DNA from 4 places in the Bradyrhizobium sp. 613_E4_N2_2 genome. Region 2 is predicted to be linked to each of the others. Evidence: riboswitches for the same ligand, from Rfam matches in the RefSeq annotation. Region 2 holds a riboswitch; each other region holds the start of a gene.

Region 1 (7,436 bases), 2.1 Mb from region 2:
ACGCAAGGCCACGCGAACGGTGGCGCGCGCCGTGCGATCGGGCGGAAGCGTCACCATCTCAGGTCCCCGCCCCTTCGCGACCGCCTCGACCACGGCCCTCTTGCACGCCGTCAGCTCCGGCAGCCCATAGAGTTCGAGCAGCGCCTGGAAGGCTGCGTGATGATCCGGCCGAAAAGCGCGCTTGCGGCCGAGCTGATCGCGCAGCGGATGGGCCGGATAGAGATGCGCGCAGGGGATCCACCACTCAGGCAGCGGCTCGGTGGCGGCATGGGTGCGGCGATGCGCGAGCAGCTTTGGCAGGACGTGGGTGTGCGGGCCGTCAGGGCTTCGCCCACCCGGCGGCGGGATCGGCTGGAATACCTCGGCGCGCCCGATACGGCTGGTGAAGACGCGGTGCGGATTGGCGGCCAGAATGATCCGCATGGCGTCGCTTTCGGGCGCGAACACGGATTGGCCCGTGCGGCTCCTGAGCGCGGCGACGGCATCGGCATCGCTGACGCGGATGCAGGCGTCGACCTGCAACGTTCCGAGGCCAAGGTCGAACAGGATGCCGCTGCGATCCCTCGTCAGGAGCGCCTCGATATCCGGACCGAGCTCGGTCAGCACGGTACGACCACTCATGGCGCTGGCTTCATGCGGAAGGCACAATGCGATGCGGTGGCTCCAGCTCTCCGTGGTCGGCGATTCCGATGCTATCAGGCGCAGGCCCGGGTGGGAGACAACGCGCATCCCACCCTTCTGCGTCACGACGCTGCCCCCGTTGCGCGACTGCTCCATATCGAAGGCCTCACCGGGCTCGCGTGTGAACTCGGCAATGGCACCGAACGTGCCGACGCTCCAGCCGGCCTCAGCGTCGGCAAGCTGGCTTGCGATCAGGTCCATGAGCGGATCGGCCGTCGTCATGAGGCTTCTCTCTCTCGCTATCTGACGTCGTAATTCGCCAGGCGAATGCCGCCATAGACGCCCAGTCCCGGCTGCAGAAAGCCAGTCGGATTTTGATAGTGCACATTGGCGAGATTATCGACCCGGCCGAACACCTTCACCTGGTCGGTGACCAGATATTCGGCTGCGACGTTGACGACAGTGTAGGCCGGAGCCAGCAGACGCAGAATGCTGAAGTCGCGGTTACCATCGACGAAACTCCCGACGTGCAACACGGTTGCGGACAATGTGAGCGGGTCGATCGGATTCCAGATGACATTTGCGCTCCACTTCTCCTTCGGACGCCTCAGCAGCTCCAGTCCCGCCGTCGCATCCACCGCGCGGGTAAAAGTGTAGTCGGCACGAACGCGAAGCCGGTCCGTGATCGCAGCCGCGACGAAGCTCTCCGTGCCCTCCGTGATCGCCTTGCCGATATTGGTGTTGGTGCTCGTGAACGTCAGGGGATCGAACGTGCTCTGGATCAGGTCCGTGATGTTGTTGCGGAAGTAGGCCGACCCGAAGCGAACGCGATCGCCAAACAAGGGTTGCTCGAAGCCGGCGTCGAATCCGACGCTTTCCTCGGGCCTGAGGTTGGGATTTGCAAAGAAGAAGAACGCGGGAAAGCTGACGTAAAGCTGGTTAAGCGTCGGCGCCTTGAACCCCGTGCCGTAGCTTCCCTTGAACTTCGTATCCGTGACCGGCACGATCACGGCAGACGCCAGACGAAAGGTCGGATGCTCTCCAAACCGCTCGTTGTCGTCCTGCCGGACGTTGGCCGTGAAGAAGACTCGATCCCGGAACTGGGACTGCAGCTCCATATATCCGGCCTTGTTGACGTTTTGCGCCGAAACCGTCGCCGTTTGCAGTGTTTCGGTCTCATGCTCCGCACCAATGATGACATTGTTGTTGGGCGCGAGCTGGGTCGTGGTGTGCCAATCATACTTGACGCGGTCGCCGGTCGTGATCGTGGCCATCGCGTTGCCGGGCGAGATGTTGTAGTTCCAGTGATTGGTGTAGTTGACGCCGAAATAGCTTTTCATCCGGTCGTCGAGAGCGGACCAGACCGCCTCCCCGCGCGTGAAGAGCTGGTGCACCGTCTGCGTGCTTTGCGCGGCCGCGGGAAAGCTCGCGGATGTGACGGGATCGAAAGTGTCTCCGGTAAAGCGCAGGGTGGCGTCAGTATACCGCGCGACGCCGTTGAGCGTCAGGTTTTCGCTCAATTCGGCGCCAAGCTTCGTCGAATAGGTCATGTTGTCGTAATAGTTGCCGATCGCCTTCTGCCCCGGCGGCAGCAATTCGACCGGTGTCACCGGCACGTCGTTCGCGTGGAAATGCGCGACGTTGAAGGCATAGTTGAAGTGGTCCTGTGAACCGCTCAGACTTGCAGTTTGATTGAACGTTCCGAACGAGCCTCCCTCGACCGAGCCGGTGGCGCGGGCGGGACCGTCGCCCTTCTTCGTCACGATGGAGATCACGCCCCCCAGCGCGTCTGCGCCGTAGAGACCGCCCTGCGGACCGCGCAGGACTTCGATCTGCTGAATGTCGGAGGTGAGCAACTGGCCGAAATCAAACGAACGGTTCGGGTTGCCGGGATCGCTGACATCGATGCCGTCGATCAGGACCTTGGTGTGGTTGGAATTCGTTCCGCGCATGAAGATCGACGTCTGTCCGCCCGGACCGCCGGTCTGCACGAGGTTCAGGCCAGGAACCGCGCTCAGCGCATCGGATGCGGTCCGGCGCTGATCGCGCTCCATGTCTCTGGCGGTCAGAACCGTCACCGAGCTCGCAACCAGATTGGTCGGAGTGACAACGCCCGTCGGACTGACGACGACCGTCGGAAACAGGTTGGCCGCGGATACCCCGGCAACCGGGGGCGACGCCGGCACCAGCTCGGGTTTCGGCAACCGAGCGACGCGCTGCCGCTCGGGCTTGTCCGGCGCAGGCCGCGCGACTTGCGGCTTGGCCGGACGCTCGGTCGGCGCGACCTCGACCGGCGGCAGCAGATCGGGCGATGCCGATTGCTGGGCCTGGGCAATGGACAGATCGAGCGAATACAGGGAAACGAACGCGACAACGCCGGCGCGGAAGCGCCTGGCGGCAAAGACAATACGGGACACTCTTGTAACCTCGGTATGACGTCAGTGGCACGTCACAGCGAACGAGGTTTCACGGCAGAGCGTTCGATTGCTCCGGTGAAGCTAATGTCTGTACTCCCCGACCGACATCTTCGCGTGTGACCACGGCTGACGGCAGGTCTCCTGGCTCGCGGGTCGTTACCTTACGTCGCCTTCCCAGGACCGAGATTCCCAGTGGCATATGACGAAAGATTCACCGCTTACAGTTGCGGGGGCAGCCGTGGCGTTGAGAATATCCCGGTATCGGGAAAACCTCGCACCACGTTCCCTTTTGATCTCCGTGAGGAGAACCGTCACCGGCCAATCTACGGGGCGGGCAAGCGGAGAGTCAATCGGCCGGTTGCATGACGGGCAAAGCACCGCACCGGAGATTGAGCCGGCGCAATCAGGCCGTCTCCCGCTCCGAACGCGTCCTGATCATCGCCCGCTCGCCGGCATCGACGAGCTGGCCGATGCCGGTGCGGCCTGTGAGCGCGCAGCGGATGATGTTCTCGGCAACGGACCTGCGAAAGCAATGGTCCTCGCCGACCGGGCGATTGCGGCAGACCCGATCCAGCGCCAGCTTCATGTTGATCCGGGTGCGGGTGTCGAAATGCTCGCTGATCATTCGCAGGGCCTCGGTGCGTTGATGTCGGAGCGGAAACGCGTCGGCGTAGGCCGGGTTCCAAAAAAGGACCGCGCAAGGCGTTGCGCAGAGCCGACTACGCCCGATCTCTTGGTCCTGTGACGGGCGGGCTACGCCCGACCTCTTGGCCGCTGGGCCTGAGCCCAGGCCGCGGTGACGTCGCGCAGCGGAGCGTCGATGCGCCGGATCGGGGTCAGCTCACCGGAGGCCGAGATGATGGCGGTCTCCTCGCGGCGACAGCGCGGGCATACGAAGCGGACCTCGTGCGGCGACGAAGACCAGCTCGAACGTTTGACGTTGGCCGCCATCGGCCATGCATCGCAATGCGAGCACGACACCAGGAACCGACCGGGATCGAGCATACCCATTCCATAGGACTCCGCGTCCTGCCTGCCGCTTCAATGACTAACCCATGTGAATCGTTCCGGTGCCCGAGCACCCTCAGCGCTAGCTCCAGCCAGCGCCGCCGCTCAGTGGGCACCCTTGAGGGTGCATGACGTGGTGCAGGTGACGGTGTTGCCGTGGTCGCACGCCTTGCAGGCGGCAACGCACTGGTTCATGTCGCGGGGATTGTAGGAGCTGTAGTTCCGCATCGCACAGACCGGGGTCGAGCCGGTGATGTCCTGCTCCTGGTTGCAGGCGGCCGTCATGAGCGCGAAGATGAGGACTGCGAGAAGGCGCATGGGATTGCCCTGGTTAGGAGCGGCAAAGCGACGTCAGCGAGATGCGCTGCACCGCAACGGACCTCGGCATTCCCAATGCGAGCAATCATGATCGCGACGCTCGCATCCTCAAAGGATGCGCGCCAAACATTAAGAACGGATTGCAGGTGGCGTCAGGCCGCGGCCTTGGTCGCGATCGCCTTCCGCATATCCACCGCCAGCTGACGGTACTGCTCCGAGAGTCTCAGATAGAACTCGCGCTTGGTGCTGTCGGTGGCGAGCTTGGCAATCAGCTCGCATTCGGCGGTGAGCGTCTCGAACCGTTCCAGCCTGTCATGAAGTTCTGTCATCGGCGTGTCCCCATCAAACGCCACAAGGGACGTCAAACCTAAGCCTGAGAAATAGGTCACGGCGAACATCGTTATCCAGTAGAAACGTTTTTTCCAGCAAGGGCGGTGCAAGCCCAGCAAGAACGGCTATTTCTGCTCCAGCCGCCAGGCACCATCCCAAGCTGCGTCCGGCGGATTGGCCTCGAACTGCGCGATGCGGCCGAGCAGCGTGCGCGAGGGACCGTCGCCGGGCACGGCTTCGAGCGCTGCATTGAACGCGGCGCGAGCCTCGTCGAAGCGTTGCGCGCGGTAGGCGGCGAGGCCTTCGGCGTAGCGCGCGCGCAGGCTCTCCTGCGGGACGCTGAGCCCGTGCGCCTTGCTCATCACCTCGAAAATGGCCTGCGTTGCGCTTTGGCCGGCCACCGCCAGACGATCGATCTCGCGCAGCTCGAGGTTCGAGCCGATCGCGTCCGCCGTCGCCTGCGCGATCAGGATCCGCGTGCCGTAGATCTTGTTGACCAGTTCGAGCCGCGAAGCGAGGTTCACGGCATCGCCCATCACGGTGAAGCTCATCATCAGCTCGGAGCCGATGCTGCCGGTCAGGACCTCGCCGGTGGCAATCCCGATGCGCAGATCGCAAGGGCCTGGCATGGCGCGGATGCCGAGCAGGTCAGGCAATTGCTTCTGCAACGCCGGCACCTCATCGGCCATGTCGATGGCGGCGTAGCAGGCGAATAGCGCCGGCTCGTCCTCCTCAATGAAGGGAGGGCCCCAATAGGCCATGATGGCATCGCCGATATATTTATCGATGACGCCGCGATGGCTCCGGATCGGCGCGGACATCACCGTGAAATAGTGGTTCATCACCTTGACGAGGCCGCGCGGGGTCATGCCCTCGCTCATCGAGGTGAAGCCGCTCATGTCGGAGAACATGATCGTCATCACCCGGCGCTGGCCGTCGATGGCGACCTCCGGGCGGTCGATCAGCCCCTGCGCCACCTTGGGATCGATATAGCGGCCAAAGGTCTCACGGATCCGCTCGTTGTGCCGCAGCTGCTCGATCATGCGATTGAAGGCGGCGGCGAGTTCGCCGATCTCGTCCTGGGTCGAGACCGTGATGGTCTTGTCGAAGCGGCCCGCCTCGACCTCGCGGGTGCCGGCGAGCAACAGCCGCACCGGTCGCGTGATGCCACTGGAGACGAGGAGCGCGAAAGCAAATCCGACCACCGCCGCGAGGATGGTGACGATGCCCGAAATGATCATCGCCTGGCGCTGGCGACCGATCACTGTCGCCGTGCTGGCGAAGACCTGCTTCAGCATGTCGGCGCGGATCGCGTCGATCTTCTGGTTGAACTGGTCGCGTATGGTGTCGAGATGCTCCAGGGTCCCGCGCGCCTCCGTCATCTGCTTGCCTTCGACCTGCTTGAGGAGTTTTGCGTGGTCCTCATTCATGTCGTGACGTAGCTCGGTGAGAGCGGTTTCGATGCGGGTCTCGATCCGCGCCAGCCCGGCATTGTCGGAAGGCGTCCTCTTGTCGTCGATGATCGCGTTGATGTGCGTGCGCGCGGCCTCGCCTTCCTCGTCGATCTTCCGATCGGCCTCCTCGAATTCGCGCAGGCGCGCCGCATAGGCCTCCTCCTCCGAGGGGGCCTGCATCTTCATCATGACCATCCGCCGCAGCGCCACCGAGCGCTCCAGCGAGCGGATGTTGGCGCGCGCCAGATGGCCGTAGGCCGGAATGTAGCGATCGGTCAGCTCGTCGAGCAGGACACCGACCTGGCTCGACATCACCATCGAAAGAATCGCGGTGACCAGCATCAGGACGATCAATCCGAGGGCGATCCCGACGATCTTGCGCCTGATCGACTGGTTGAAAAGTGGCATGAGCGGTGGGGGTAAGAGCTGAAAGGATCGGTTGGGAACTCAATACACCGGATTTGGACGCGGGAACACGCGCAATCTGGCCTTCGCGGCGCCCTGAACCGCGCGCAACCGTCGCGCGAGCCCTATTCGTTAACAAAGGTTGAAGGCATCACCCTTTCCGCCATTTCGGAAGTTCCCGAGTTCCCATCGGTATTTTGCCGCATTGTTGAAGGAGCGTGAGGACTGCGAAACGATGTCGTGGCATCGTTTTGGGTGTCGTCTTTGATTCTCAAGCCGCATGTCGTCGCGGACCTTGGTTTGTAGTGGTTTCGCAGGGGGACCATCGAATGAACCAGTGCCTACGCTCGCTCGCGTGTGTCGTTGCCGTGGCCGCATTGGCCCTTCTTCCTGCCGAGCTGGCAGCGAAGAGCAGTCACAAATCGTCGGCGTCAAAGAAAACGCATGAGACGAAAGCCGGCGGCAAGCAGCGTCACGCTGCCGCGAAGTCGCGCCACGGCAAGCATGCCGACGCCAAGCGCAAGTCCAAGAAGGACGACGAGCCCTCGGACAAGCCGGCGCCGCCGCCGCTCACCGGCGACCTCGCCGCGCTGAAGGACGCCATCGATCTCGCGCGCAAGGGCAAGACCGACGATGCGAGCGCGGCGCGCGACCGCATTGCCGACCCGGCCGGACAGAAGCTCGCCGACTGGTTCATGCTGCGCCATTCCGAGAGCACGGCACCTTTCAAGCGCTACGCCGCCTTCCTCGCCGCCAATCCGGACTGGCCGAGCAGCGCCCTGCTCCGCCGCCGCGCCGAAGCGCGGCTGTGGCAGGAGAAGAGCGACGCGGCGGCCGTGCACAAGTTCACGATGGACCGGCCGACCAGCGCCAAGGGCAAGTT
Region 2 (7,436 bases):
TCGCGCATTCGGCGCCATCGACCTTCTCGCTCGCCGCCGCGCGGCTCGGCTGGCGCCTCGAAGCCATCGCCTGTCTCGGGCTTCATGCCGCGCCGTTCGAGCGTCTCGTACCGCATCTCGTGCAAGGTGCGCGCATCATTTGCCTCGTGCGTGACGGCAAGGCCGCCGGTGATCTCGCGAAATGGCTGAGCGAGCGCGGTTGTGGCGCCTCGGCGTTCTGGACTCTCGCCGCGCTCGGCGGGCCGCGCGAAAGCATCGCTGAGCATCGTGCCGACAGCTTTGCGGGCGATCTCGCCGAAAACCTGGTCGCAGTGGCCGTCGAGGCGAGGGGCGGGCAAGGCATTCCCCGCAGCTCCGGCCTGACCGACGATCTCTTCATGCATGATGGCCAGATCACCAAGCGGCCGGTGCGTGCGCTGGCGCTCTCGGCGCTGGCGCCGCGACCCGGCGAGCGGCTGTGGGATATCGGCGCGGGTTCTGGCTCGATCTCTGTGGAATGGGCGCTGTGCGGCGGGACGGCGACCGCCATCGAGGCGCGCGAGGATCGTGCCGCGAATATCCGCAGCAATGCAACAGCGTTCGGATTGGCGCATCGGATCACTGTCATCACGGGGAGCGCGCCGAAAGCTTTTGCTGCGTTGGAAGCGCCGGATGCCGTCTTCATCGGTGGCGGTCTCGATATCGCGATGTTCGATGCCATCTGGCCGCGGCTTGCGCCGGGTGCGCGGCTCGTCGCGCATGCGGTGACGCTGGAGACGGAGGCGCTGCTCGGCGAACTGCACCAGCGCCACGGCGGCGAATTGATGCGGGTCGAGATTGCCCATGCCGCGCCGCTCGGCCGCTACCGGTCCTGGGAAGCGTCGCGGCCCGTGGTGCAATGGAGTGCGGTTCGATGAAAGTCGCCGGACTCGGATTCAAAAAGGATGTCACGCTGGCTTCGCTGCGTGAGGCGCTGCTGGCGGCGGGTGGTCCCGAGGGCCTTGCGGCGGTCGCGACTGTCAGCGACAAGGCCGACGCGGAGCCGCTCAAACAGCTCGCGCGTGAATGCGGCGTGCCGATCAAGCCGGTTCCGGCGGACATGCTGGCCGGCATCGAGACGCCGACGCAATCGGAGCTCGTCGCGGAGAAGTTCGGCACGGGCTCGGTCGCCGAAGCCGCGGCGCTCGTTGCCGCTGGTCCTCGCGCGCGATTGATTGCGACGCGGGCGGTCTCGCGGGATCGCACCGCGACCGCCGCGATCGCGGAAGGAGACGGCGCATGACGGTGCACTTCATCGGTGCAGGGCCGGGCGCTCCGGATTTGCTGACGTTGCGCGGACGCGACCTGATCGCGGCCTGTCCGGTCTGCCTCTATGCGGGCTCGCTGGTGCCCGAGGGCGTGCTGGCGCATTGCCCGCCCGGTGCACGGATCGTCAACACCGCGCCGCTGTCGCTTGACGAGATCATCGCGGAGATCGCCGCCGCGCATGCCGCCGGCAAGGATGTTGCCCGCCTGCATTCCGGCGATCTCTCGATCTGGTCGGCGATGGGCGAGCAGCTTCGTCGCCTGCGCGCGCTCGGTATTCCCTACACGGTCACGCCAGGTGTTCCGTCGTTTTCGGCTGCAGCAGCTGCACTAGAGATTGAGCTGACGCTGCCCGGTCTTGCCCAGTCAGTCGTGCTGACGCGCACGCCGGGCCGCGCCAGCGCGATGCCTGAGGGCGAAAAGCTCGCGGCGTTCGCCGCCACCGGTGCGGTGCTCGCGATCCATCTGTCGATCCATCTGCTCGACAAGGTCGTCGCCGAGCTCACGCCGCATTACGGCGCGGATTGCCCCGTCGCGATCGTCTGGCGCGCGAGCTGGCCGGACCAGCGCATCGTTCGCGCCACGCTGGCGACGCTCGATGCCGCCGTCGGCACCGAGATGGAGCGCACCGCGCTGATCCTGGTTGGCAAGACGCTTGGAGCGGCGGATTTTGACGAGAGCCGCCTCTATGCCGCCGATTACGATCGGCGCTATCGGCCGGTCGGCGCCGATCCGCGCTTTCCGGAGGCATCGTGATGCCGGCAGGGCTTGTCATCTCGGCGCCGGCCTCCGGCGTCGGCAAAACCACGCTGACGCTGGCGCTGGCGCGCGCCTGGCGCAATCGCGGATTGAACGTGCAGTGCTTCAAGAGCGGGCCCGACTATATCGATCCCGCCTTCCATGCCGCTGCGACGGGGCGCGCTTCCGTCAACGTCGATAGCTGGGCGATGGATCGCGGGACGATTGCTCATCTCGTGGGTCGCGGCACTGATGCCGATGTCGTGCTCGCGGAGGGTTCGATGGGCCTGTTCGACGGCGTCGCCGCGCGCGGCGTCTCCGGCACCGGCGCCACCGCCGACATTGCGGAGATGCTGGGCTGGCCGGTGCTGCTGGTGATCGATCCTTCCGGACAGGCGCAGACGGCGGCGGCGATCGCCGCAGGCCTTCGCGACTATCGTGCCGGCGTGCGCCTTGCCGGCGTGGTGCTCAATCGCGTCGCCAGCCCGCGACATGAAGATCTCGTGCGGCGTGCACTGAACGACGCCGGCATCGCCGTGTTCGGCGCGCTGCCGCGTCATGCAGAAATCAGCCTGCCGAAACGGCATCTCGGCCTGGTGCAGGCCGAAGAGCAGGCCGAGATCGGCAAGCTGATCGACGAAGCCGCGCGCTTCGTCGCCGAGCATGTCGATCTCGATGCGGTGCTGCGGGCGGCAGCAAGCTGTTCGCCGCAACCGGCGGCAAACGGCATGAACGTGACGCCGCCCGGGCAGCGCATTGCGTTGGCCCGCGATGCCGCGTTCTCCTTCATCTATCCGCACATGCTGGAGGCCTGGCGCGCGGCCGGCGCCGAGATCTCGACATTCTCGCCGCTTGCCGATGAAGCGCCTGACGCGAGCGCCGATGTCTGCTGGCTGCCCGGCGGCTATCCCGAACTGCATGCCGGCACGATCGCGGCCAATGCGCGCTTTCGCAGCGGCTTGCGCGCCTTCGCTGACACACGGCCGGTGCACGGCGAATGCGGAGGCTATATGGTGCTGGGAACCGCTCTGACCGACGCCGACGGCGTCCGTCATGAGATGACGGGCCTGCTCGGACTGGAGACGAGCTTTGCCAAGCGCCGCATGCATCTCGGCTATCGTCTCGCTGCGCTCGCCGCGCCGATGCCGGGCCATCAGGTCGGCGCGCGCCTGCGCGGTCACGAGTTCCACTATTCGACGATTGTCGCGCAGCCGGATACGCCGCTGGCGGTCGTGCACGATGCAACAGGCGCGATCATCGCCGAGACCGGCTCGCGGCGGGGACAAGCCACCGGCACGTTCTTCCATCTGATCGCGGAGGATCGGTGAGCGGTTTTGTCACTTTCATCTCGGCCGGCCCCGGCGACCCCGAGCTCCTCACGCTCAAAGGCGCCGCGCGGCTGCGCGATGCCGACGTCGTGCTCTATGACGACCTCGCCTCGGGCGCGATCCTCGATCTGGCCCGGCCCGGCGCCAATCTCGTCGCGGTCGGGAAGCGGGCAGGGCGGCCCTCGACCAAGCAGCACCACGTCAACCGCCTGCTGATCGATTACGCCGCGGCCGGCGTCCGTGTGGTGCGGCTGAAATCGGGCGATGCCGGTATCTTTGGCCGGCTCGAGGAGGAGCTGGAGGCTCTGCGCGAAGCCGGCATCGGCTACGAGATCATTCCCGGAATCACCTCGGCCTGTGTCGCCGCCGCGCAAGCCGGCATTCCCCTGACCCGGCGCCACACCTCGCGCCGGGTGCAGTTCGTGACCGGGGCCGATGTCACCGGCGAGCTGCCGCAGAATTTGAACTGGGCGGCGCTGGCGGATCCCGAAGCGACCACCGTCGTCTATATGGGCCGGCGCACCTTTCCGGCGCTTGTCGCAAAATTGATCGAGCACGGCCTCGCCCCTGATACCCCGGCGCTGTTCGCCGAATCCCTCGGTCGTCCCGACGAGCGGCTGGTCCGCACCACCATTGCCGAGCTGGCGGAACAGCTTGCGCGGGGCGGCGCGGCCTCGACGGCGGCGGTGATCCTGTTTGGCGCGCTGGCGGGCGATTATCCGTCAGGACCGTCCCGGCCGCCCTTCGCCCCTTGACGCCCGGCTGGCGAAAGGGGCACACAGGAGACGCATGGTGCTCGAGGCGGCGCAAACCGCCGGAGCATAATCGGGAATGGGGGTGGGCGGACAGTTGCGCCGCCCAAAACCCCAGCCGCCCCCGCGACTGTAAGCGGTGAGGGACTCCGATCAGCCACTGGGCCGCAAGGCCCGGGAAGGCCGGAGAACCCCAGTGAACCGCGAGCCAGGAGACCGGCCGTGCATGTCTTGTGGCCAAGGCCGTCGGGTGTGACGGCAGGAAGGAACTGAACCATGCATATCGAACCCGGAGTCGTATCGGGCGCCAAGCTCGTGTTGAGTTACGCAACCGGCATCGCAGTCGGCGGCGTTGCGCTGAAGCTCGCGGTCGAGACCGTGCGCGAGCAGGGCATCACGTCGTTCGCGGCGCGGACGCTCGCCACCACGGGCCTCGTTTTCGTCTTCTTCGAGATCCTGCCGCACTTCCCGGTGGGCGTCTCCGAGGTGCACTTCATCCTCGGCTCGACCCTGTTCCTGCTGTTTGGGGCAGCGCCCGCGGCCTTCGGCCTTGCGTTCGGACTGTTGTTCCAGGGCATCTTCTTCGAGCCGCCCGATCTGCCGCAATTCGGCATGAACGTCACCACGCTGCTGGTGCCGCTGTTCGGGATCCAGGCGATCGCCGCGCGGATCATTGCCCGCAACACCGCCTATGTCGATCTCAGGTATCGCCAGGCGCTGGCGCTGTCGACCACGTATCAGGCCGGCGTCATCGCCTGGGTTGCGTTCTGGGCGCTCTATGGCTCGGGCTTCGGTGCGACCAACCTCGTCAACATCGCGACCTTCGCGGCCTCCTACGCGCTCGTCATCGTGATCGAGCCGCTGGCCGACCTCGGTGTGCTGGCGCTGGCGAAGTCGCTGCGCGGCGTCACCGCGCCCGGCCTCGTTACCCCGCGTTTGCATAACGCGGCTTGAGAGACAAGCGAACGGGCGGCCGTGATGGCCGCCCTTCGCACTCACGATGCTGACACTCTCCCTGATAGGCATCGGTTGCGGCGATCCCGAGCAGCTCACGCGCGCCGCCGTTCAAGCCATCAACGCGGCCGATCTCATCCTGATCCCGCGCAAGGGGACGGCGAAGTCCGATCTCGCAGATCTCAGGCGGACGATCTGCGCGGATGTACTCACCAATCCAACGACGCGCATTGCCGAGTTCGATCTTCCTGTGCGCGATGCCGGTGAAGCGGACTATCACAAGGGCGTGGACGACTGGCACGATGCCGTGGCCGCGGCGTGGTCGCGGACGATCGCCAGCCATCTCGAAGGTAAAGGCAAGGTCGCGCTGCTGATCTGGGGCGATCCCTCGCTGTACGATTCCTCGCTGCGCATTGCGCGGCGGCTCGATCCCTTGCCTGATATCGAGGTCGTGCCGGGCATCACCTCGATCCAGGCGCTGTGCGCGGCGCATGCGCTGCCGCTCAACGACATCGGCGAGCCCTTCCTGGTCACGACGGGGCGCCGCTTGCGCGAAGGCGGCTGGCCGCAGGGCGTCGATACCGTGGTGGTGATGCTCGACGGCGGCACGGCTTTCCAGTCGCTCGATCCAGCCGGGCTGCACATCTGGTGGGGCGCCTATCTCGGTATGCACGATCAGATCGTCATGTCGGGCGTTCTGGCCGAGATCGGCCCGCGCATCGTCGCCGCGCGACAGGATGCGCGCGAGCGGCACGGATGGATCATGGACAGCTACATTCTCAAGCGCAGGCCGTAAGCGAGGCAGCATGCTCCCCGAATGGGTCACCCGGAAATGCCCCGAGGTCTCCGCTGTCCATCGCGAGGCGGCGCTCGCGCGTCAGGCGCAACTCACAAAGCCGGCCGGCGCGCTCGGCCGGCTGGAGCAGCTTGCGGTCGAGCTTGCGGGCCTGCAGGCGACCGAGCAACCGCGCGCTGCGCGAGTGCCGATCATCGTCTTCGCCGGCGATCACGGCATCGTCGCGCAGGGCGTGTCGGCCTATCCGCAAGGAGTGACCATCGCGATGATGGCGAATTTTGCCTCGGGCGGTGCCGCGATCTCGGTGCTGGCGCGTGAGCTTGGCTCAGGCCTGGAGGTCGTCGACGCCGGCACGCTGGCACAGGAGGAGATGGCAGGAATCGTCACCGACAAGCCGCGCAGCGGCACGCGCGACTTCAGCGTGGAAGCAGCGCTCACCCCCACGGAGCTGGCATTCGCCTTCGAAGCCGGTCAGCGCGCAGTCGCGCGCGCGGCAGCCGGCAGGCCCGATCTCCTGATCTTCGGCGAGATGGGCATCGGCAATACCACGACGTCGGCGGCGATTGCGGCGAGCCTGCTCGGCATCAGTGCCGAGGAGATCGCGGGCAGCGGTACCGGCGTCGACGCGGCCGGCCGCGCGCACAAGGCGGGTGTGATCGATGCGGCGATTGCGCATCACGGCATTGCGGGCGCTTCGCCGGAAAAAATCCTGTGCGCCGTCGGCGGCCTCGAAATCGCGGCGATTTGCGGCGCCATCATTGCGGCTGCGCAAGCCCGCGTTCCCGTGTTGATCGATGGCTTCATCGTATCGGTGGCGGCGCTGGCGGCGGTACGGCTGAACCCGTCGTGCCAGCCATTCCTGCTGCCGTCGCATCAATCGGCGGAGCAGGGGCATCGGCTGGTGTTGCGTGCGCTGAACGTGCAGCCGTTGATCAGCCTCGATCTCAGGCTCGGCGAAGGATCGGGTGCGGCCATCGCGCTGCCGCTGGTGCGGCTCGCGTGCAGCCTTCACAACGGCATGGCGACCTTCGCGCAGGCCAATGTGCCGGATCGCCCGGCCTGACCCGGCTCAAGCCGCGCGCTGATTGACCGCGACGACGCGCCAGCCGGTGGCGAGCCGGTCGATCCGGGTCAGTGACAACGGATCGATCACGAAGCGCAGGGCCGCTTGTGGTGTCAGATCCAGCGCAATGCAGAGCGCGGCGCGGATGGTGCCGGAGTGAACGACGAGCGTTGCCGAGCCGGCGCCGATTTGCGAGAGACCCAGCCGGACGCGCACGACCTGATCCTCAAAACTTTCGCCGCCCGGCGGCCGCCCGTGCGCCGGATCGCTCCAGAACTGCGCATAGGTCTCGCCGCCGGTCGCCGCGAGCTCGTCATGCCGCCGGCCGGTCCAGTCGCCAAAATCCTGCTCACTTAATTCGGGCACCAACGCGGGTTCGAGTCCCAGCGCGCGCGCCGTCTCAACCGTACGTCGCGCCGGGCTCGCCAAGCTCGCAGCATCTGGCGGAAGCCTCTGCCGCAACGCCTCCAGTTGCACGCGATCGCCGAGATCGGCGGGCGCGTCGGCCGCATGGATCGTCC
Region 3 (7,436 bases), 2.1 Mb from region 2:
GAAGGGGAGCAGCGTGGCCACGGAGCAGAAGCCGTCCGCACGGACGCATTATCGTTTCGTCACTCTGGCGTTGATCACCATCCTGCTCGCGCTCAGCAGCGGCGACCGGGCGACGCTATCGATCGCCGGGCCGAACATGTCGAAGGCGCTCGGCATCACGCCGGTCGAGCTCGGCTGGATGTTTTCGGCGTTCGCGTGGGCCTATGTACTTGCGCATCTTCCCGCTGGCTGGATCGCGGATCGGCTCGGTGCGAAACAGACCATTTTGGGCGGATTGATCTTGTGGTCGCTCGTCACCTTCCTGATGAGCTGCGTCGGCTGGGCCAGCTACCCGTTCCTGGTGATGCTGATCCTGCGCTTCATGCTCGGTGTCTTCGAGTCGCCTGTCGGCCCCGCGGCCGGGCGTATCATCGCGGCGTGGTTTCCGTCCGCGGAGCGCGGCGTCGCGGGCGCCATTTTCAACAGCGCCCAATATGTCTCGCTCGTCCTCTTCACGCCGCTGATGGGCTTCCTCGATCACCGCTTCGGCTGGGAGCACATTTTTGGCGTGATGGGCGTGCTGGGCTTCCTGTTCGCGGCGCTCTGGGCCGTCGCCTACTACCCGCCGAGTCGTCATCCCAAAATTGGAGCCGCAGAGCTCGATCATCTGCGTGCCGGAGGCGCGCTGGTCGAACTCGGCGGGGCATCGTCTGCCGCCGCTGCGGAGCAGGGGCCGCGCTGGTCTGATCTCGCCGAGCTGTTCAGGAGCCGCATGCTCTTCGGCATCTTCCTGGCGCAATACGGCATCTCGTCCATCACCTGGTTCTTCGTGTCCTGGTTTCCGACCTACCTCGTCAAGGACCGCGGCCTGTCGGTGCTCGATGCGAGCCTGATCGCGACCATCCCCGCCATCTGCGGCTTCGTCGGCGGCGTTACCACAGGCTTTTTCACCGACTGGCTGTTCAAGCGCACCGGTTCGCTCAGCATCGCGCGCAAGACCCCGATCACGGTCGGCCTCGTCATGACGGTGCTGATCATCGGCTGCAACTACACGGACTCCACGGTCCTGATCACCGTGCTGATGAGCGCGGCCTTCTTCGGCAAGGGTTTTGGCTCGCTGGGCTGGACGGTCGTTGCCGACACTGCGCCCAAGGAGGTGATCGGGCTCACGGGCGGCGTCTTCAACGCCGTCGGCAACACCGCCGGAATCGTGACGCCTGTTGCGATCGGCTACATCCTCTCCGCCACCGGATCGTTCAACGGCGCGTTGCTGTATGTCGGCCTGCATGGGCTGCTGGCCGTGCTCTGTTACTGGGTCATCGTCGGGCCGATCGAGCGTCTCGTCATTCGCGAAGGCAGCGGGCTGATCCGCTCCGCGCCGGTCGCTGCCGAATGACATCATTTCCCGTAAATCCACATCGATAGGAGAAAGCCATGAACTACCAGGTCAACGCGCGCATTATCGCCAACCCGCTCGCGGCAGGGCTCGCAGCCGGGGAAGCGACGACGGACCGGATCGCATGGGTGAGGACGTCGCTCGTCTTCCTGCCGCTCGCCCAGGCGATCAGCGATGCCAAGGTTCTCACCGGCCGGCAAAAGCCCCTCACCGAGATCGCCTTCCTGTTTGCCGAGATCGAGACCGAGAACGGCCACAGCGGCATCGGCTACAGCTATTCGAAGCGTGCCGGTGGTCCGGGGCAGTTTGCGCACGCCAGGGAGATCGCCGGCGACCTGATCGGCGAGGATCCGAACGACATCGCGCGTCTGTGGGACAAGCTCGTCTGGGCCGGCGCCTCGGTCGGCCGCAGCGGCATGTCCACGCAGGCCATCGCCGCCTTCGACATCGCGCTGTGGGATCTCAAGGCCAAGCGCGCCAAGCTGCCGCTGGCAAAGCTGCTCGGTGCCCATCGTGACTCCGTGCGCTGCTACAACACCTCGGGCGGATATCTTTCGATGCCGATCGAGGAGGTGAAAGAACGCGTCAGCATGGCGCTCGACAGGGGCATCGGCGCCATCAAGCTGAAGGTCGGCCAGCCCGATCCGATGGTCGACCTCAAGCGCATCGAGGCGGTTCGCAACCATATCGGCGACGTTCCGCTGGCGATCGACGCCAACCAGCAATGGGACCGCACCACGGCGCTGCGCTTCGGCCGCATCGCCGAGCAATTCAACCTGACCTGGATCGAGGAGCCGCTCGACGCCTACGATTACGAAGGTCATGCGGCGCTGGCGGCCGAGCTTGCGACCCCGATTGCGACCGGCGAGATGTTGACCAGCATCGACGAGCATTACGAGCTGATCCGCAACAATTCGGTCGATTTCATCCAGCCGGATGCACCGCGCGTCGGCGGCATCACGCCGTTCCTCAAGATCCTCGCGCTCGCCGACCACAAGAAGCTCCAGCTTGCGCCGCACTATTGCATGGAGATCCATCTGCACCTGACCGCGGCCTATGCCCGGGAGCCCTGGGTCGAGCATTTCGAGTGGTCGGAGGCGATGTTCAACGAGAAGCTCGAGGTCGTGAACGGCCGCATGATCGTGCCGAACCGACCGGGCCTCGGCTTCAGCCTGTCGGAGCAGGCGCGCGCCTGGGCCCGTGACGTCCACGAGGTCGGAAAGCGCCCCTGAGGGAGGATGGCCATGTACGAACCAAAGACGAAGCTTAGTCCCCTGGATCCGTCTGTCATCCGCCGGCTGAAGGATGTCTCCTCGGGTTCGCTGACCACCGAGCTGTTCAAGAAAGGCCTGCGCCAGTGCTTCCTGGTCGGGCTGGTGCCGATGAACAAGGACGCGGTCCGCTTCGCCGGCGAGGCCTTCACCATGCGCATGATCCCGGCGCGAGAGGATCTCGATACCATAGAGACGCTCACGCCGTATCCGAACGCGGACAATCTGCAGTGGGAAGCGGTCGAGAGTATCCCGCCCGGCCATGTCCTGGTGATCGACAGCCGTAACGATCCGCGCGCGGCCTCTGCGGGCGCTATGCTGCCGACGCGGATGAAGGTGCGGGGCGCCGCGGCCATTGTCACTGATGGTGCGTTTCGTGACGGCCAGGAGCTGGCGCGGCTCGATTTCCCCGCCTATGCCCGGCAGGTCACGGCATCGACGCGGTTGTCGTATCATCGCGTCGCGGATCTGAATATTCCAATCGCCTGCGCCGACGTGGCGGTCTACCCGGGCGACATCATCGTCGGTGACGGTGACGGCATCACGGTCGTGCCACGGCATTTGGCCGCCGAAATGGCCGACCTCTGCGAGAGGCGGGACCAGCTCGAGAAGTACCTGTCGTATCGTATCAGTGCGGGCGAGCCGCTCTACGGCGTCTATCCGCCCACACCTGCCGTGCGCGCCGACTTTGAGGCCTGGAAAAAGGCCGGTGCGGATCCGGCGCGGGCCACGACGATCCGGGCGGGAGCCTGACATGAGCAAGACATCGCCCGCCGCCATGGAGGCGACGATCCGTCGCTATTTCGACGCCTGCAACGCCGCCGACTACGATGCCTTGATGGCCTGCTTCACAGCGGACGCGGTTCACTACTTCCCACCCGGCTTGCCGGACATTCCATGGCGTGGCGCCGATACCATCGCGCGCAAATGGATCTGGTGCGTCGAGAATCTCGGGTCGCGATGGACGATCGAAAAGATTCTTTGCTCGTCGACGTCGCCGGAAGCCGTGATCGAATGGACGCACTGGAAGCGCACGCATGGCACGGCGCTTCGCGGCGACGAATGGTACGCGTTCGAAGGGGCGAGCGGTCGCATCAAGGAGATCAGGGCTTATTATGCGGCGCCCGCCGATCCCTCGGCTCGGATCTGCGAACTCGTCGATTTCGACTATCGCGATCGCGGCTATCACCTTTCGTCCGAATAGCGTCGAGCGTCCACGCCGTTCCTGGGCGGCGAGGGCGCCTTCACCGCCGTCATCGTGACGCGCATCGGGCTGACCAGCTCGGTCTGGCTCGCCGGCCAGCGATGCTCGCCGTGCGGCGAAACGAGGACCTTTGCGGAGAAGCACCTCGGTGCAATCAGGGCGAAAATTGCGGAGCTGCGCGTGCTGGAAGCGACAGTGACGTCGCTGGTGAGCGGCTGCGAGGCGACATGCAGCGGCAGCGTCGCGCCGGACTGTGTGATCCTGCAGTCGGGCCGTGGGTCACACAGCGCGCCAAGCTGAAGAGCGCCCCAAGTGCGAATTCCCGCATTCCACAGGGAACAGAGCTTCTGACCCGCAACGAATCGTTGACACCCGGCTGCATATGTCACCACATGTGGGCGTCACGGTTCCGCTGGATCGCAAGATTTAGTGGCTAAGAGGGAAGCCGGTGAACCGCGCGAGAGCGCGGAATTCCGGCGCTGCCCCCGCAACTGTCAGCAGCGAGCTGCTTCCGAACAATCGTCACTGGCGCCTTTCGCGCCGGGAAGACGGGAAGTGGGCGACGACCTGCGAGCCAGGAGACCTGCCGCGACAATCTGAACGTCCACGGGCGGGGTGTCCGGCGGTCGCTTGCATGCACCGCCCGGCAACTCTGCTGCCGGCGTTTCTGCAGCGTCCTTCCTTACAGCCCCGCTCAAACACAACGCGCGCATCACGGGGCCCATTGATGTCACTGAACCTGCACGACGCGGACACCGCTTCCGCACCCATCGTTCATTTGCGTCCACAATCGCTTGCGCCTGCTTCGAGCGAGCCGGCCATGCAGATCATCCGTCGCAACGGCAAGGTCTCGCCGTTCGATTCCGCCAAGATCGCGGTCGCCATGACCAAGGCTTTCCTTGCGGTCGAAGGCACCAGCGCGGTCGCCTCACGCCGCGTCCATGAGAGCGTGGAGCAGCTGACGGCCGAAGTCGTCACTGCGCTGATGCGGCGGGCAGGCGAGGGACGCACCTTCCATATCGAGGACGTGCAGGACCAGGTCGAGCTCGCCTTGATGCGGAGCGAGCACCACAAGGTCGCACGCGCCTATGTGCTGTACCGCGAGGAGCGGTCGCGCCAGCGCGCCGAGGAGGCGGCCGCGGAAGCGACGCCCGCTGTCGCGCCGGCACTTCAGGTCACGCTCGCCGACGGTTCGCGCGTTGGTCTCGACGCCAAGCGGCTTGCGCTGATTATCGGCGAAGCCTGCGCCGACCTCGACGGCGTTTCCGCGGCACCCGTGCTCACCGAGACCACCCGCAATCTCTACGACGGCATCAGCCAGGACGAACTGGCGCTGGCCTCGATCATGGCCGGGCGCACGCTGGTCGAGGAGGAGCCGAACTACGCCTATGTCAGCGCGCGCCTGCTGCTGGACAAGCTGCGCGGCGAGGTGCTGTCCTATGTCCATGCCGTGCCGACCTCCGCCTCGCAGGCCGATATGGCTGTACGCTATGTCGAATATTTCCCGGCCTATGTGAAGACCGGCATTGCCGCCGAACTGCTCGATCCTGAACTGGCCCGCTTCGACCTCGGCCGGATCGCGGCTGCACTCAAGCCCGAGCGCGACCTGAATTTCCAGTTCCTCGGCCTCCAGACACTTTACGACCGCTACTTCCTGCACGTCCGCGGCAAGCGGATCGAACTGCCGCAAGCCTTCTTCATGCGCGTCGCGATGGGTCTTGCGGTTCGCGAGATCGACCGCGAAGCCAAGGCGATCGAGTTCTACGATCTGCTGTCGTCGTTCGACTTCATGGCCTCGACGCCGACGCTGTTTAATTCGGGTACGCTGCGTCCGCAATTGTCGTCCTGTTTTCTCACAACCGTCTCGGACGATCTCGACGGCATCTTCAAGTCGATCAAGGACAACGCACTGCTGGCAAAATATTCCGGCGGCCTCGGCAACGACTGGACGCCGGTCCGCGGTCTCGGCGCCCACATCAAGGGCACCAACGGCGAGAGCCAGGGCATCATCCCGTTCCTGAAGGTTGCCAACGACACCGCGATTGCCGTCAACCAGGGCGGCAAGCGCAAGGGCGCGGTCTGCGCCTATCTTGAGACCTGGCACGTCGACATCGAGGAATTCCTCGACCTGCGCAAGAACACCGGCGACGACCGCCGCCGCACCCACGACATGAACACCGCCAATTGGGTGCCGGACCTGTTCATGCAGCGCGTCGATGCCGATGGCGAATGGACGCTGTTCTCGCCTGACGAGACGCCCGATTTGCACGATCTCTATGGCGAGGCGTTCAAGACGGCTTACGAGGCCTATGAGGCCAGGGCGAAAGCCGGCGGCATGCGCGTCTTCAAGACCGTGCGCGCGAGCGACCTCTGGCGTCGCATGCTGACCATGCTGTTCGAGACCGGTCATCCCTGGATCACCTTCAAGGACCCCTGCAATCTGCGTTCGCCGCAGCGGCACGTTGGCGTGATCCACTCGTCGAACCTCTGCACCGAGATCACGCTGAACACCTCCGCCGACGAGGTCGCGGTCTGCAATCTCGGCTCCATCAACATGCTCAACCATGTCGGTCCCAATGGACTCGACCATGCCAAGCTGAAGCGGACGGTGACGACAGCAGTACGGATGCTCGACAACGTCATCGACATCAATTTCTACACCATCCCCGAGGCGCGGCGTTCCAACATGCGTCATCGTCCCGTCGGGCTCGGCCTGATGGGCTTTCAGGAAGCGCTTCAGGTCCAGCGCATTCCGACCGCGTCCGACGCGGCCGTGGCGTTTGCCGACACCAGCATGGAGGCAATCTCGTTCCACGCGATCGAAGCGTCGTCCGATCTCGCCGCGGAGCGCGGACGCTATCCGAGCTTCGAGGGCTCGCTGTGGTCGAAGGGCATCTTGCCGCTCGACTCCATCCAGCTTCTCGCCGACTCGCGCGGTGGTCTCGACGTCGATCGCTCCGCAACGCTCGACTGGGATCGCCTGCGCAAGAAGGTCACGTCCAGCGGCATGCGCAACTCGAACGTCATGGCGATCGCGCCGACGGCGACGATCTCCAACATCTGCGGCGTCTCGCAGTCGATCGAGCCGAACTATCAGAACCTGTTCGTGAAATCGAACATGTCCGGCGACTTCACGGTCGTGAACGAGTTCCTGGTGCGCGACCTCAAGGCGAGGGGGCTTTGGGACGAGGTGATGGTCTCCGACCTCAAATATTTCGACGGCAGCGTCGGCCAGATCGACCGCGTTCCTGACGATCTGAAGGCGCTCTACGCCACCGCCTTCGAGATCGACAGCGCCTGGCTGATCGAGGCGGCCGCGCGCCGGCAGAAATGGATCGACCAGTCGCAGTCGCTCAACCTCTACATCGCCAATCCCTCCGGCAAGAAGCTCGATGCGCTCTACCGGCTGGCCTGGCGGCGCGGCTTGAAGACGACCTACTATTTGCGCTCGCGCAGCGCCACGCATGTCGAGAAATCGACGTTGAAGGGCACCGACGGAAAGCTCAATGCGGTGTCCGCGTCAGTGGCAGTGTCGCACGCGCCGATCATGATGCCGACCGCGGCAACGCCGGACCTCGACGGCATC
Region 4 (7,436 bases), 310 kb from region 2:
GGCGTCCATCGTGACCAGATTGTCCTGGAAGTTGAAGCGGTCGCCGACGTGACGGACGAGGCCGCCGATCTCGACCGGCAGCTTCGTGTCGAAGCGATAGGAGGCGCCGGCGTTGGCGATGAAGTTGGGAACGTTGGGCGGCGTCTTGCCCGAATAGGACTGGAAGTCGCCATTGCCGTCGACATAGGTGAAGTCGATGAAGCGCGACTGCACGAAGGCGACGTTGCCCCATAGTTTCAGGCCCGCGACCGGATTGACCGCGGCGGCGATCTCGACGCCCTTGGAGGCCATCTTGCCGGCGACGTTGAAGAGGATGCCGCTTTCGGGGACGTAGACGTTCTTGCGCTCGATGTCGAAGGCCGAGAACGTGGCCTCCGCGCGCCTGTCGGCCGACAGCAGCTTCACGCCGGTCTCGTAGGTCCGCGACGTCGTGAGCAGCAGCGGCGTCGTGGGCCTGAGGATGAAGATGTTCGCCACCGTCGGGTCGGCTGCCGTCGCGTACTGGCTGTAAAGCATCACGCCGGGCGCGATGTCCCAGGTGTAGCCGATGCGTCCGGTGACCGGATTGAACGTCTTCGAGAAAGGATAGTTGGCTTTCAGGAGGCCATTCTCGTCGAAGCGGGTCCGCGACAGCTCGATATTCTCAAAACGGATGCCGCCGATCAGCGCAAAGGTCGAGGTCAGCTTGAGCCGGTCCTCGAACGACAGCGAGGCGGTGTCGAGATGGGTGTAGATCTTCTCGTCGCTGCGCGGGCCGTAGAGGCCGCGGTCCGGATTGAGGAGGTCGACGTAGTCATTGAAGAACAGCGTGTCCTGCGAGACGTTGAACTGGTTGCTGCTCGCCGCCACGGTGGCGACGAAGCGATTGTCCATTCCGCCGAGATTGGAATTGACGGTGAGGTCGGTGATGTTGCCGTAGAGCCGCTGCGCGTGATCGAGCGCCAGGCGCTCGCGGTAGATGCTCTGCGCGCCTGCGAAATTGCCTACGGTCTGGTCAAACGACGAGATCTCGTTGTTGAACCAGTGCCGGTGGGCGTCATAGCCATAGACCAGGCTCTTCAGCGAGATGTTGTTGGTGATGTCCCATTGAAAGCCGCTGCGCAGCCAGAGCTCGTTGGCGCCGCTGTGATTGTCGAGCACGTTGTAGTTCGTGGTCAGCGTGCGCGCGTCGATGGTGACCGGGACCGGCGTGCCGCCGCCGAGGTAATAGTTGCTCCAGAGGCCGGAGACGACGCCATACGTCGGCACGATGCCCGGCGCGTTCGCCGGCACCAGCGGCGTCCCCCAGTAGAAGCGGTCGTTGTCCTGCCTGTATTCGGTCGCGCCCCAGATCCTCAGGTTCTCGTTGACGCGATAGTTCAGCTGGCCCGAGACGTTGCTGAGCTTCGAATAGGTGTCGTCGATAAAGCCCTTGTTGTTGAAATGGCTGATGTCGAAGCGGTAGTCGAGGCCGTTGATCAGCGTGCTGCCGCCCGATCCGTAACCGGCGCGATAGCCGTTGAAGGAATCGTAGGAAGTGAAGGCGTCGTTGACGATTGGTCCGGTGTGCGGCGCCTTGTTCACGTAGTTGATGGCGCCGCCGGTCGCACCGAGGCCCGCCACCAGCGAGTCCGGTCCCTTGATGATCTCGACCTGCTGGAGACCAGCCACGTCCATGGGACGGCCGGTCATGGTCGACGGCCCGATCGGGATTCCGTTGTAGAGCGTGGAGATCTGGTCGCCGGAAAAGCCACGCATCGAGAAGATGGCGGGCGCGCCGGGCGCATCGCCGCCGGTGACGCCGACTGCAGCCTTGGCGACGTCGGTCGTGGTCCGGATGCCCAGGTTCTGCATCGTCTGTTGACCGATGACCTCGACGGTCGCCGGCATCTCGCGCGCCGTGATGCCGAGCCGGGAGCCGACGTCGGTGACGGCTGCCGTATTGAGCGGCGTCTGTACCGGCCCGCTCGGAGCTTGCGCGGCCGGAACGGCGATAGCAGGGGCGCCACGATTGCGTCCCGCGGCGCGCCGGGCCGCGCGCTGCTTCTGAGTGCCGGGGCTGACGGCAGGAGCCTGTCGCGGCGCAGGCGGCGACACGATCACCGGGCCGACCTCCCGGGAGCGGTTGTCCTGCGCCGCGCTTTGCGCGAGCGCCGCGGACGACAAGGACACCGACGAGAGCAGAGTAATCAGGAAAGCACGCGATAACGCTGGCCTTGCGCCAGCACGGAAATGAAGATTTTGCACGACAACGCTCTGCGGCGACGCAAACAAACCGTCACCGCGGTTGCCTTAGTCATCCACCTTCGCCCCAGGCGGCGGATGCACCGGCTACTTGTCCGACATCAGGGCACCCCGCCCAATGCGTTCGCGCGTGACCATGGCTGGTAGCAGGTTTCCTGGCTCGCGGGTCATCGCCTTCGACCACCTTCCCAGAGGCCCAAGCGGGGCTCCAGTGGTTCGTTTGGTCGTCGGCTATCCGCCTACAGTTGCGGGGGCAGCCGCGGAATTGCCCACTGAGGTGGACGCACCGCATTCCCTTGAAGAGTCCTTGCGGACACTACCGATCACGAAACTGGCATCAGGGGATGAGCGCGTCAACATCCGCGCGGGCTGCTGGACGGGCCGGTCGGTCGATGGTGGCCTTGTGTTGCTGTTTTGCACGATAGTCCGAAGGACCGCGTCGAAACGTCCAACCCGGCCTCCGGACGAGCCTGGGTAACGAACGCTTGACCACGATCAATAACTGCCTTTGGTGTCCGAGTATGCTACTGAGGCCGAGTTCCGGCCCGACAAGGTAAGTCGATATTGATGCAGTTCGTCCGTACCATCCTGGCAGTCGCCATCGCCATATCCTTGGCGATGCTGCCGGTTGGCGCGTCCGCGGCGAACCTCGCAATGTCGTCGGATGGCATGCAGACGGCCATGCACATGAGCGGCGACGCCGACATGTCGATGGACGATTGTTGTCCCGACATGAAGGGAACGGGCTCCCATAGCGGCGGCTACAAGTGCGGGATGGGCTTCTGCTGCGTCGGTGGGATCATCGCGCTCGGTGATGTCAGGCCCGTGGCGTTCGAACGTCTCGCCGTCATGGCCAGCACGATGGCTATTCCCCCGGATCAGGTCGTTTCCTTCCGCGGCGGCAGTCCTCCTTTCCGACCTCCTCGAATCTGATCTCGCAAAGCCCGAGACGCGAGCGGCGTGCCTGCTCGCGACGACGACTGACGTGCGCGCTTCACGCGCCACGGCGAAAGATCAATTCATGAGGACAGGACAATGCTTTCCAAAATCAGCACCGCGGCTCTCGCCGCCACCCTTTCGCTTGCCGCTTCCGCCGCGATGGCGGGCGCGGGCGACTACGCCTTCGAGCCCGTCACTCCGCAGATGAAGAAGGGCGAAGACGTCACGCTCGCCGTTCGCCTGACGAACAAGCAGACCGGCAAGCCGATACCGGACGCAGTCATCTTCAAAAGCCGCCTCGACATGGCCCCGGACGGGATGGCCGAGATGGAATCGGCGGTCGCGCCGCTGCCGTCCAGGGAGCCGGGTGTGTACGCCTTCAAGACGGACCTGCCGATGGCTGGACGCTACCAGATGACGCTGTCCGTGAAGGTGCAGGGCGAACCGGAGACCGTCACCGGCAAGGTGATCGTCACGGCGGTCAAGTGAGCGTTCGGGCGCTGCCCGGCGGCGCCCGACATTCCCCTTTTTCCTTCACACGGACGCGCGCTCCCGGGCGCGCGGATACACCATATGAAAACGCTGCGTCTCCTGACGGCTCTTGCGCTGGGCGGTGGCCTGGTCCTGGCCGGCTACTACTGGCATTCGAACGGTGCGGGCTGGCTCGCTGAGGCCGACATATCATCGGCTGCGGCTGGCGCGGAGCGAACGCCGCTTTACTACCGCGATCCAAGCGGTGCGCCGCTCTGGTCTGCGGGTCAGAAGAAGGACGACCGCGGGCGGGACTATGTGCCGGTCTACGACGACGATGGAGCGGCCGTCGCGCCGGCGCTACCGAAGGCGCAAGCGGCTTCGCCGCGAAAAATCCTCTACTACCGCAATCCGATGGGGCTGCCCGACACGTCGCCCGTCCCAAAGAAGGATCCGATGGGGATGGACTATGTCGCCGTTTACGAAGGCGACGACACCGACGACGGCACGGTGAAGCTGTCGCCCGGCAAGATCCAGCGCGCGGGCGTGAAGTCCGAGCCCGTCGCGCGGCGCCCGATCCGGGTCTCGGTGAAGGCGCCCGGCACGATCCAGCTCGATGAACGCCGCGTGTCGGTGATCGCGATGCGCGCCGAGAGCTTCGTGCAGAAGGTCGCCGACGTGACGACCGGCACGCGCGTGAAGGCCGGCCAGCCGCTGATGGAAATCTACAGTTCGGCGGTGGCGTCCGCGGCGGCGGAATATCTCGCGACGATCACCTCCAGGACGGTCGGCGGTGTCGAGATGTACGGCCGCGGCTCGCGGCAGCGGCTGGTCAATCTCGACGTTCCCGAGTCCGTCATCGCGGAGATGGACAAGACGCACACCGCGCCCGTGGCCATACGCTGGTCTGCGTCGCGCGACGGGGTCGTGCTCGAACGCAACGCGATCGAAGGCATGCGGGCCAATCCCGGCGACGTCCTGTTCCGGATCGCGGACACCTCGGTGGTCTGGGCGCTGGTCGACGTGGCCGAGCGCGATCTCGGCAACATCGCGGTGGGGCAGTCAGTCGCGGTGCGCGCGCGCAGTTTCCCCGGCCGAACCTTCACCGGGACAATCGCCGTCGTCTATCCGCAGGTGAACCGCGACACGCGAACCGTTCGCATCAGGATCGAGCTTGCCAATCCGGACGCGGTGCTGCTGCCCGACATGTACGTCGATGCCGATATCGACACGGCCGATGCCGCGCCCGTCCTGGCGATACAGGACAGCGCGGTGCTCGACACCGGCAGCCGGCAGGCCGTCCTCGTCGACAAGGGGGAAGGGCGTTTCGAACCGCGGGAAGTCAAGCTCGGCCGTCGCGGCGGCGGCTATGTCGAGGTGCGCCATGGTCTCGCGGACGGCGAGGCGGTGGTGACCTCCGCCAACTTCCTGATCGATGCGGAAAGCAACCTGAAGGCGGCGCTGAAGGGGTTTGGCGAGGCGGCATCCCAGGCCACCGACGCCGGCCCTGGCAATGCAACGGGAGATCACAAATGATCGCCCGCATCATCGCCTGGTCGGCGCGCAATCTGCTGCTCGTGCTGTTCGGGACCGGCTTCGCGGCCGCCGCCGGCCTCTATGCCCTGGTTCACCTTCCGCTGGATGCGATCCCGGATCTCTCGGATACGCAGGTCATCGTCTACACCGAGTATCCCGGCCAGGCGCCGCAGGTGATCGAGGATCAGGTCACCTATCCGCTGACGACGGCGATGCTCACGGTGCCGAAATCGAAGGTCGTACGCGGCTTCTCGTTCTTCGGCGTTTCCTTCGTCTACGTGATCTTCGAGGACGGCACCGACATCTATTGGGCGAGGTCGCGCGTCATGGAATTCCTGAACGGCGCGGCGTCCAGGCTTCCCGCCGGCGTCACCCCGACCATCGGACCCGACGCGACCGGCGTCGGCTGGGTCTACCAATACGCCGTGGTATCGAAGGAATTGAACCTGGCGGACACGCGCACGATCCAGGACTGGAATCTGAAATTCGCGCTGGCCAAGGCCGAAGGCGTCGCCGAGGTCGCCAGCGTCGGCGGCTTCGTCAAGCAGTACAACGTGGTCCTCGACCCGCAGCGGATGCGCGACCGCGGCATCAGCATGCAGAAAATACGTGAGGCGATCCGCGCCAGCAACGCCGACGTCGGCGGCCGCACCGTCGAGCTCTCCGAGTTCGAATACGTCATCCGCGGCAAGGGCTACATCAAGAGCATCAACGATCTCGGCAACATCGTGCTGAAGACGAGCAACGGCACGCCGGTGTTGTTGCGGGACGTCGCCAGCGTCGAGCTCGGGCCCGACGAGCGGCGCGGCATCGCCGAATTGAATGGCGAGGGCGAGGTTGCGAGCGGCATCGTGCTGCAGCGGTTCGGCGTCAATGCCCTCGACGTCATCGAAAACGTCAAGAAGCGCTTCAGGGAGATCGCGAGCAGCCTGCCGAAATCGGTCGAGATCGTGCCGGTCTACGACCGGTCGAACCTGATCTACGCGGCCATCGATACCCTCAAGCATACCCTGTTCGAGGAGAGCATCGTCGTCGGGCTCGTCTGCATCGTGTTCCTTCTGCATGTCCGCAGCGCACTCGTCGCGATCCTGATGTTGCCGGTCGGCGTGTTGATGGCGTTTGGCGCCATGAAGCTGCTCGGGCTGGGGTCGAACATCATGAGCCTCGGCGGTATCGCGATTGCGATCGGCGCCATGGTGGACGCCGCCATCGTCATGATCGAGAACGCACACAAGCACCTGGAACGGGCGAGGCCCGATCAGTCGCGCGTGCAGGTTCTGATCGACGCGGCATCCGAAGTCGGCCCCGCGCTCTTCTTCAGCCTGTTGATCATCACCGTGTCGTTCATGCCGATCTTCACGCTGGAATCGCAGGAGGGCCGATTGTTCAGCCCGCTGGCGTTCACGAAGACCTTCTCGATGGCCGCCGCGGCGTTGCTGTCCGTCACCCTGGTGCCGGCGCTGATGGTGATCTTCGTCCGCGGCAGGATCGTCCCCGAGAGCAGGAACGTCATCAATCGCGTCCTGATCTGGATCTACCGTCCCGTGATCAAGGGGGTTCTGCGCGCCAAGACGCTGGTCATCCTGGCTTCGCTCGTCGTGCTTGCGGTGACGATCTGGCCGGCGCGCCAGCTTGGCACCGAGTTCATGCCGGCGCTGAACGAGGGAACGCTGCTCTACATGCCAACGACGCTGCCCGGCATTTCGGTCACCAAGGCGGCCGAGCTGATGCAGATGCAGGACCGCATCATCAAGTCGTTTCCGGAGGTCGCTTCGGTCTACGGCAAGGCGGGACGAGCCGCTACTGCGACCGATCCCGCTCCGACCGAGATGTTTGAGACGATCGTCAACCTGAAGCCGAAGGAGCAGTGGCGTTCCGGCGTAACCGTCGACAGTCTCATCGCCGAGATGGACAAGGCGTTGCAGTTTCCGGGTGTCTCCAATGCCTGGACCATGCCGATCAAGGCACGTATCGACATGCTCTCGACCGGAATCCGCACGCCGGTCGGCGTCAAGGTCATGGGCAATGACCTCGCCGAGATCGACCAACTCGCGAAGCAGATCGAACGCGTCATCAAGACCGTACCCGGCACCTCGTCGGCCTACGCCGAGCGCGGCATCGGCGGCTATTATCTCGAGATCGTTCCCGACCGTGAGGCGCTCGCCCGTTACGGCATCCTGATCCAGGACGTCCAGGACACCATCGCGGCCGCGCTCGGCGGTCAGACGGTCACGACGACCGTGGAGGGACGGCAGCGGTTCACCGTG

Evidence for each region. A riboswitch is a leader RNA that binds a small molecule or an ion and turns the genes downstream of it on or off. The one in region 2 is predicted to bind cobalamin.
Region 1: linked by a shared signal. The riboswitch ahead of AB7290_RS19580 (TonB-dependent receptor domain-containing protein) and the one ahead of AB7290_RS29670 (energy-coupling factor ABC transporter permease) in region 2 are both predicted to bind cobalamin.
Region 3: linked by a shared signal. The riboswitch ahead of AB7290_RS19620 (ribonucleoside-diphosphate reductase subunit alpha) and the one ahead of AB7290_RS29670 (energy-coupling factor ABC transporter permease) in region 2 are both predicted to bind cobalamin.
Region 4: linked by a shared signal. The riboswitch ahead of AB7290_RS30935 (TonB-dependent receptor) and the one ahead of AB7290_RS29670 (energy-coupling factor ABC transporter permease) in region 2 are both predicted to bind cobalamin.

The regions. Positions count from the first base shown of each region.
Region 1 is NZ_CP197234.1:4,102,446-4,109,881, reverse strand. It holds gene AB7290_RS19585 (DUF6925 family protein) at 1-903, opposite strand, end outside; gene AB7290_RS19580 (TonB-dependent receptor domain-containing protein) at 921-3,038, opposite strand; cobalamin riboswitch at 3,153-3,366, opposite strand; gene AB7290_RS19575 (hypothetical protein) at 3,442-3,663, opposite strand; gene AB7290_RS19570 (hypothetical protein) at 3,792-4,049, opposite strand; gene AB7290_RS19565 (hypothetical protein) at 4,152-4,364, opposite strand; gene AB7290_RS19560 (hypothetical protein) at 4,517-4,693, opposite strand; gene AB7290_RS19555 (adenylate/guanylate cyclase domain-containing protein) at 4,820-6,556, opposite strand; gene AB7290_RS19550 (lytic transglycosylase domain-containing protein) at 6,883-7,436, shown strand, end outside.
Region 2 is NZ_CP197234.1:6,185,599-6,193,034, reverse strand. It holds gene cbiT (precorrin-6Y C5,15-methyltransferase (decarboxylating) subunit CbiT) at 1-896, shown strand, start outside; gene AB7290_RS29690 (cobalamin biosynthesis protein) at 893-1,261, shown strand; gene cobM (precorrin-4 C(11)-methyltransferase) at 1,258-2,040, shown strand; gene AB7290_RS29680 (cobyrinate a,c-diamide synthase) at 2,040-3,350, shown strand; gene cobA (uroporphyrinogen-III C-methyltransferase) at 3,347-4,105, shown strand; cobalamin riboswitch at 4,124-4,341, shown strand; gene AB7290_RS29670 (energy-coupling factor ABC transporter permease) at 4,379-5,056, shown strand; gene cobF (precorrin-6A synthase (deacetylating)) at 5,103-5,852, shown strand; gene cobT (nicotinate-nucleotide--dimethylbenzimidazole phosphoribosyltransferase) at 5,863-6,915, shown strand; gene AB7290_RS29655 (histidine phosphatase family protein) at 6,922-7,436, opposite strand, start outside.
Region 3 is NZ_CP197234.1:4,111,742-4,119,177, forward strand. It holds gene AB7290_RS19600 (MFS transporter) at 14-1,375, shown strand; gene AB7290_RS19605 (L-talarate/galactarate dehydratase) at 1,414-2,607, shown strand; gene AB7290_RS19610 (ribonuclease activity regulator RraA) at 2,614-3,399, shown strand; gene AB7290_RS19615 (nuclear transport factor 2 family protein) at 3,401-3,850, shown strand; cobalamin riboswitch at 4,238-4,455, shown strand; gene AB7290_RS19620 (ribonucleoside-diphosphate reductase subunit alpha) at 4,578-7,436, shown strand, end outside.
Region 4 is NZ_CP197234.1:6,499,228-6,506,663, reverse strand. It holds gene AB7290_RS30935 (TonB-dependent receptor) at 1-2,151, opposite strand, end outside; cobalamin riboswitch at 2,352-2,559, opposite strand; gene AB7290_RS30930 (hypothetical protein) at 2,791-3,156, shown strand; gene AB7290_RS30925 (FixH family protein) at 3,259-3,651, shown strand; gene AB7290_RS30920 (efflux RND transporter periplasmic adaptor subunit) at 3,736-5,169, shown strand; gene AB7290_RS30915 (efflux RND transporter permease subunit) at 5,166-7,436, shown strand, end outside.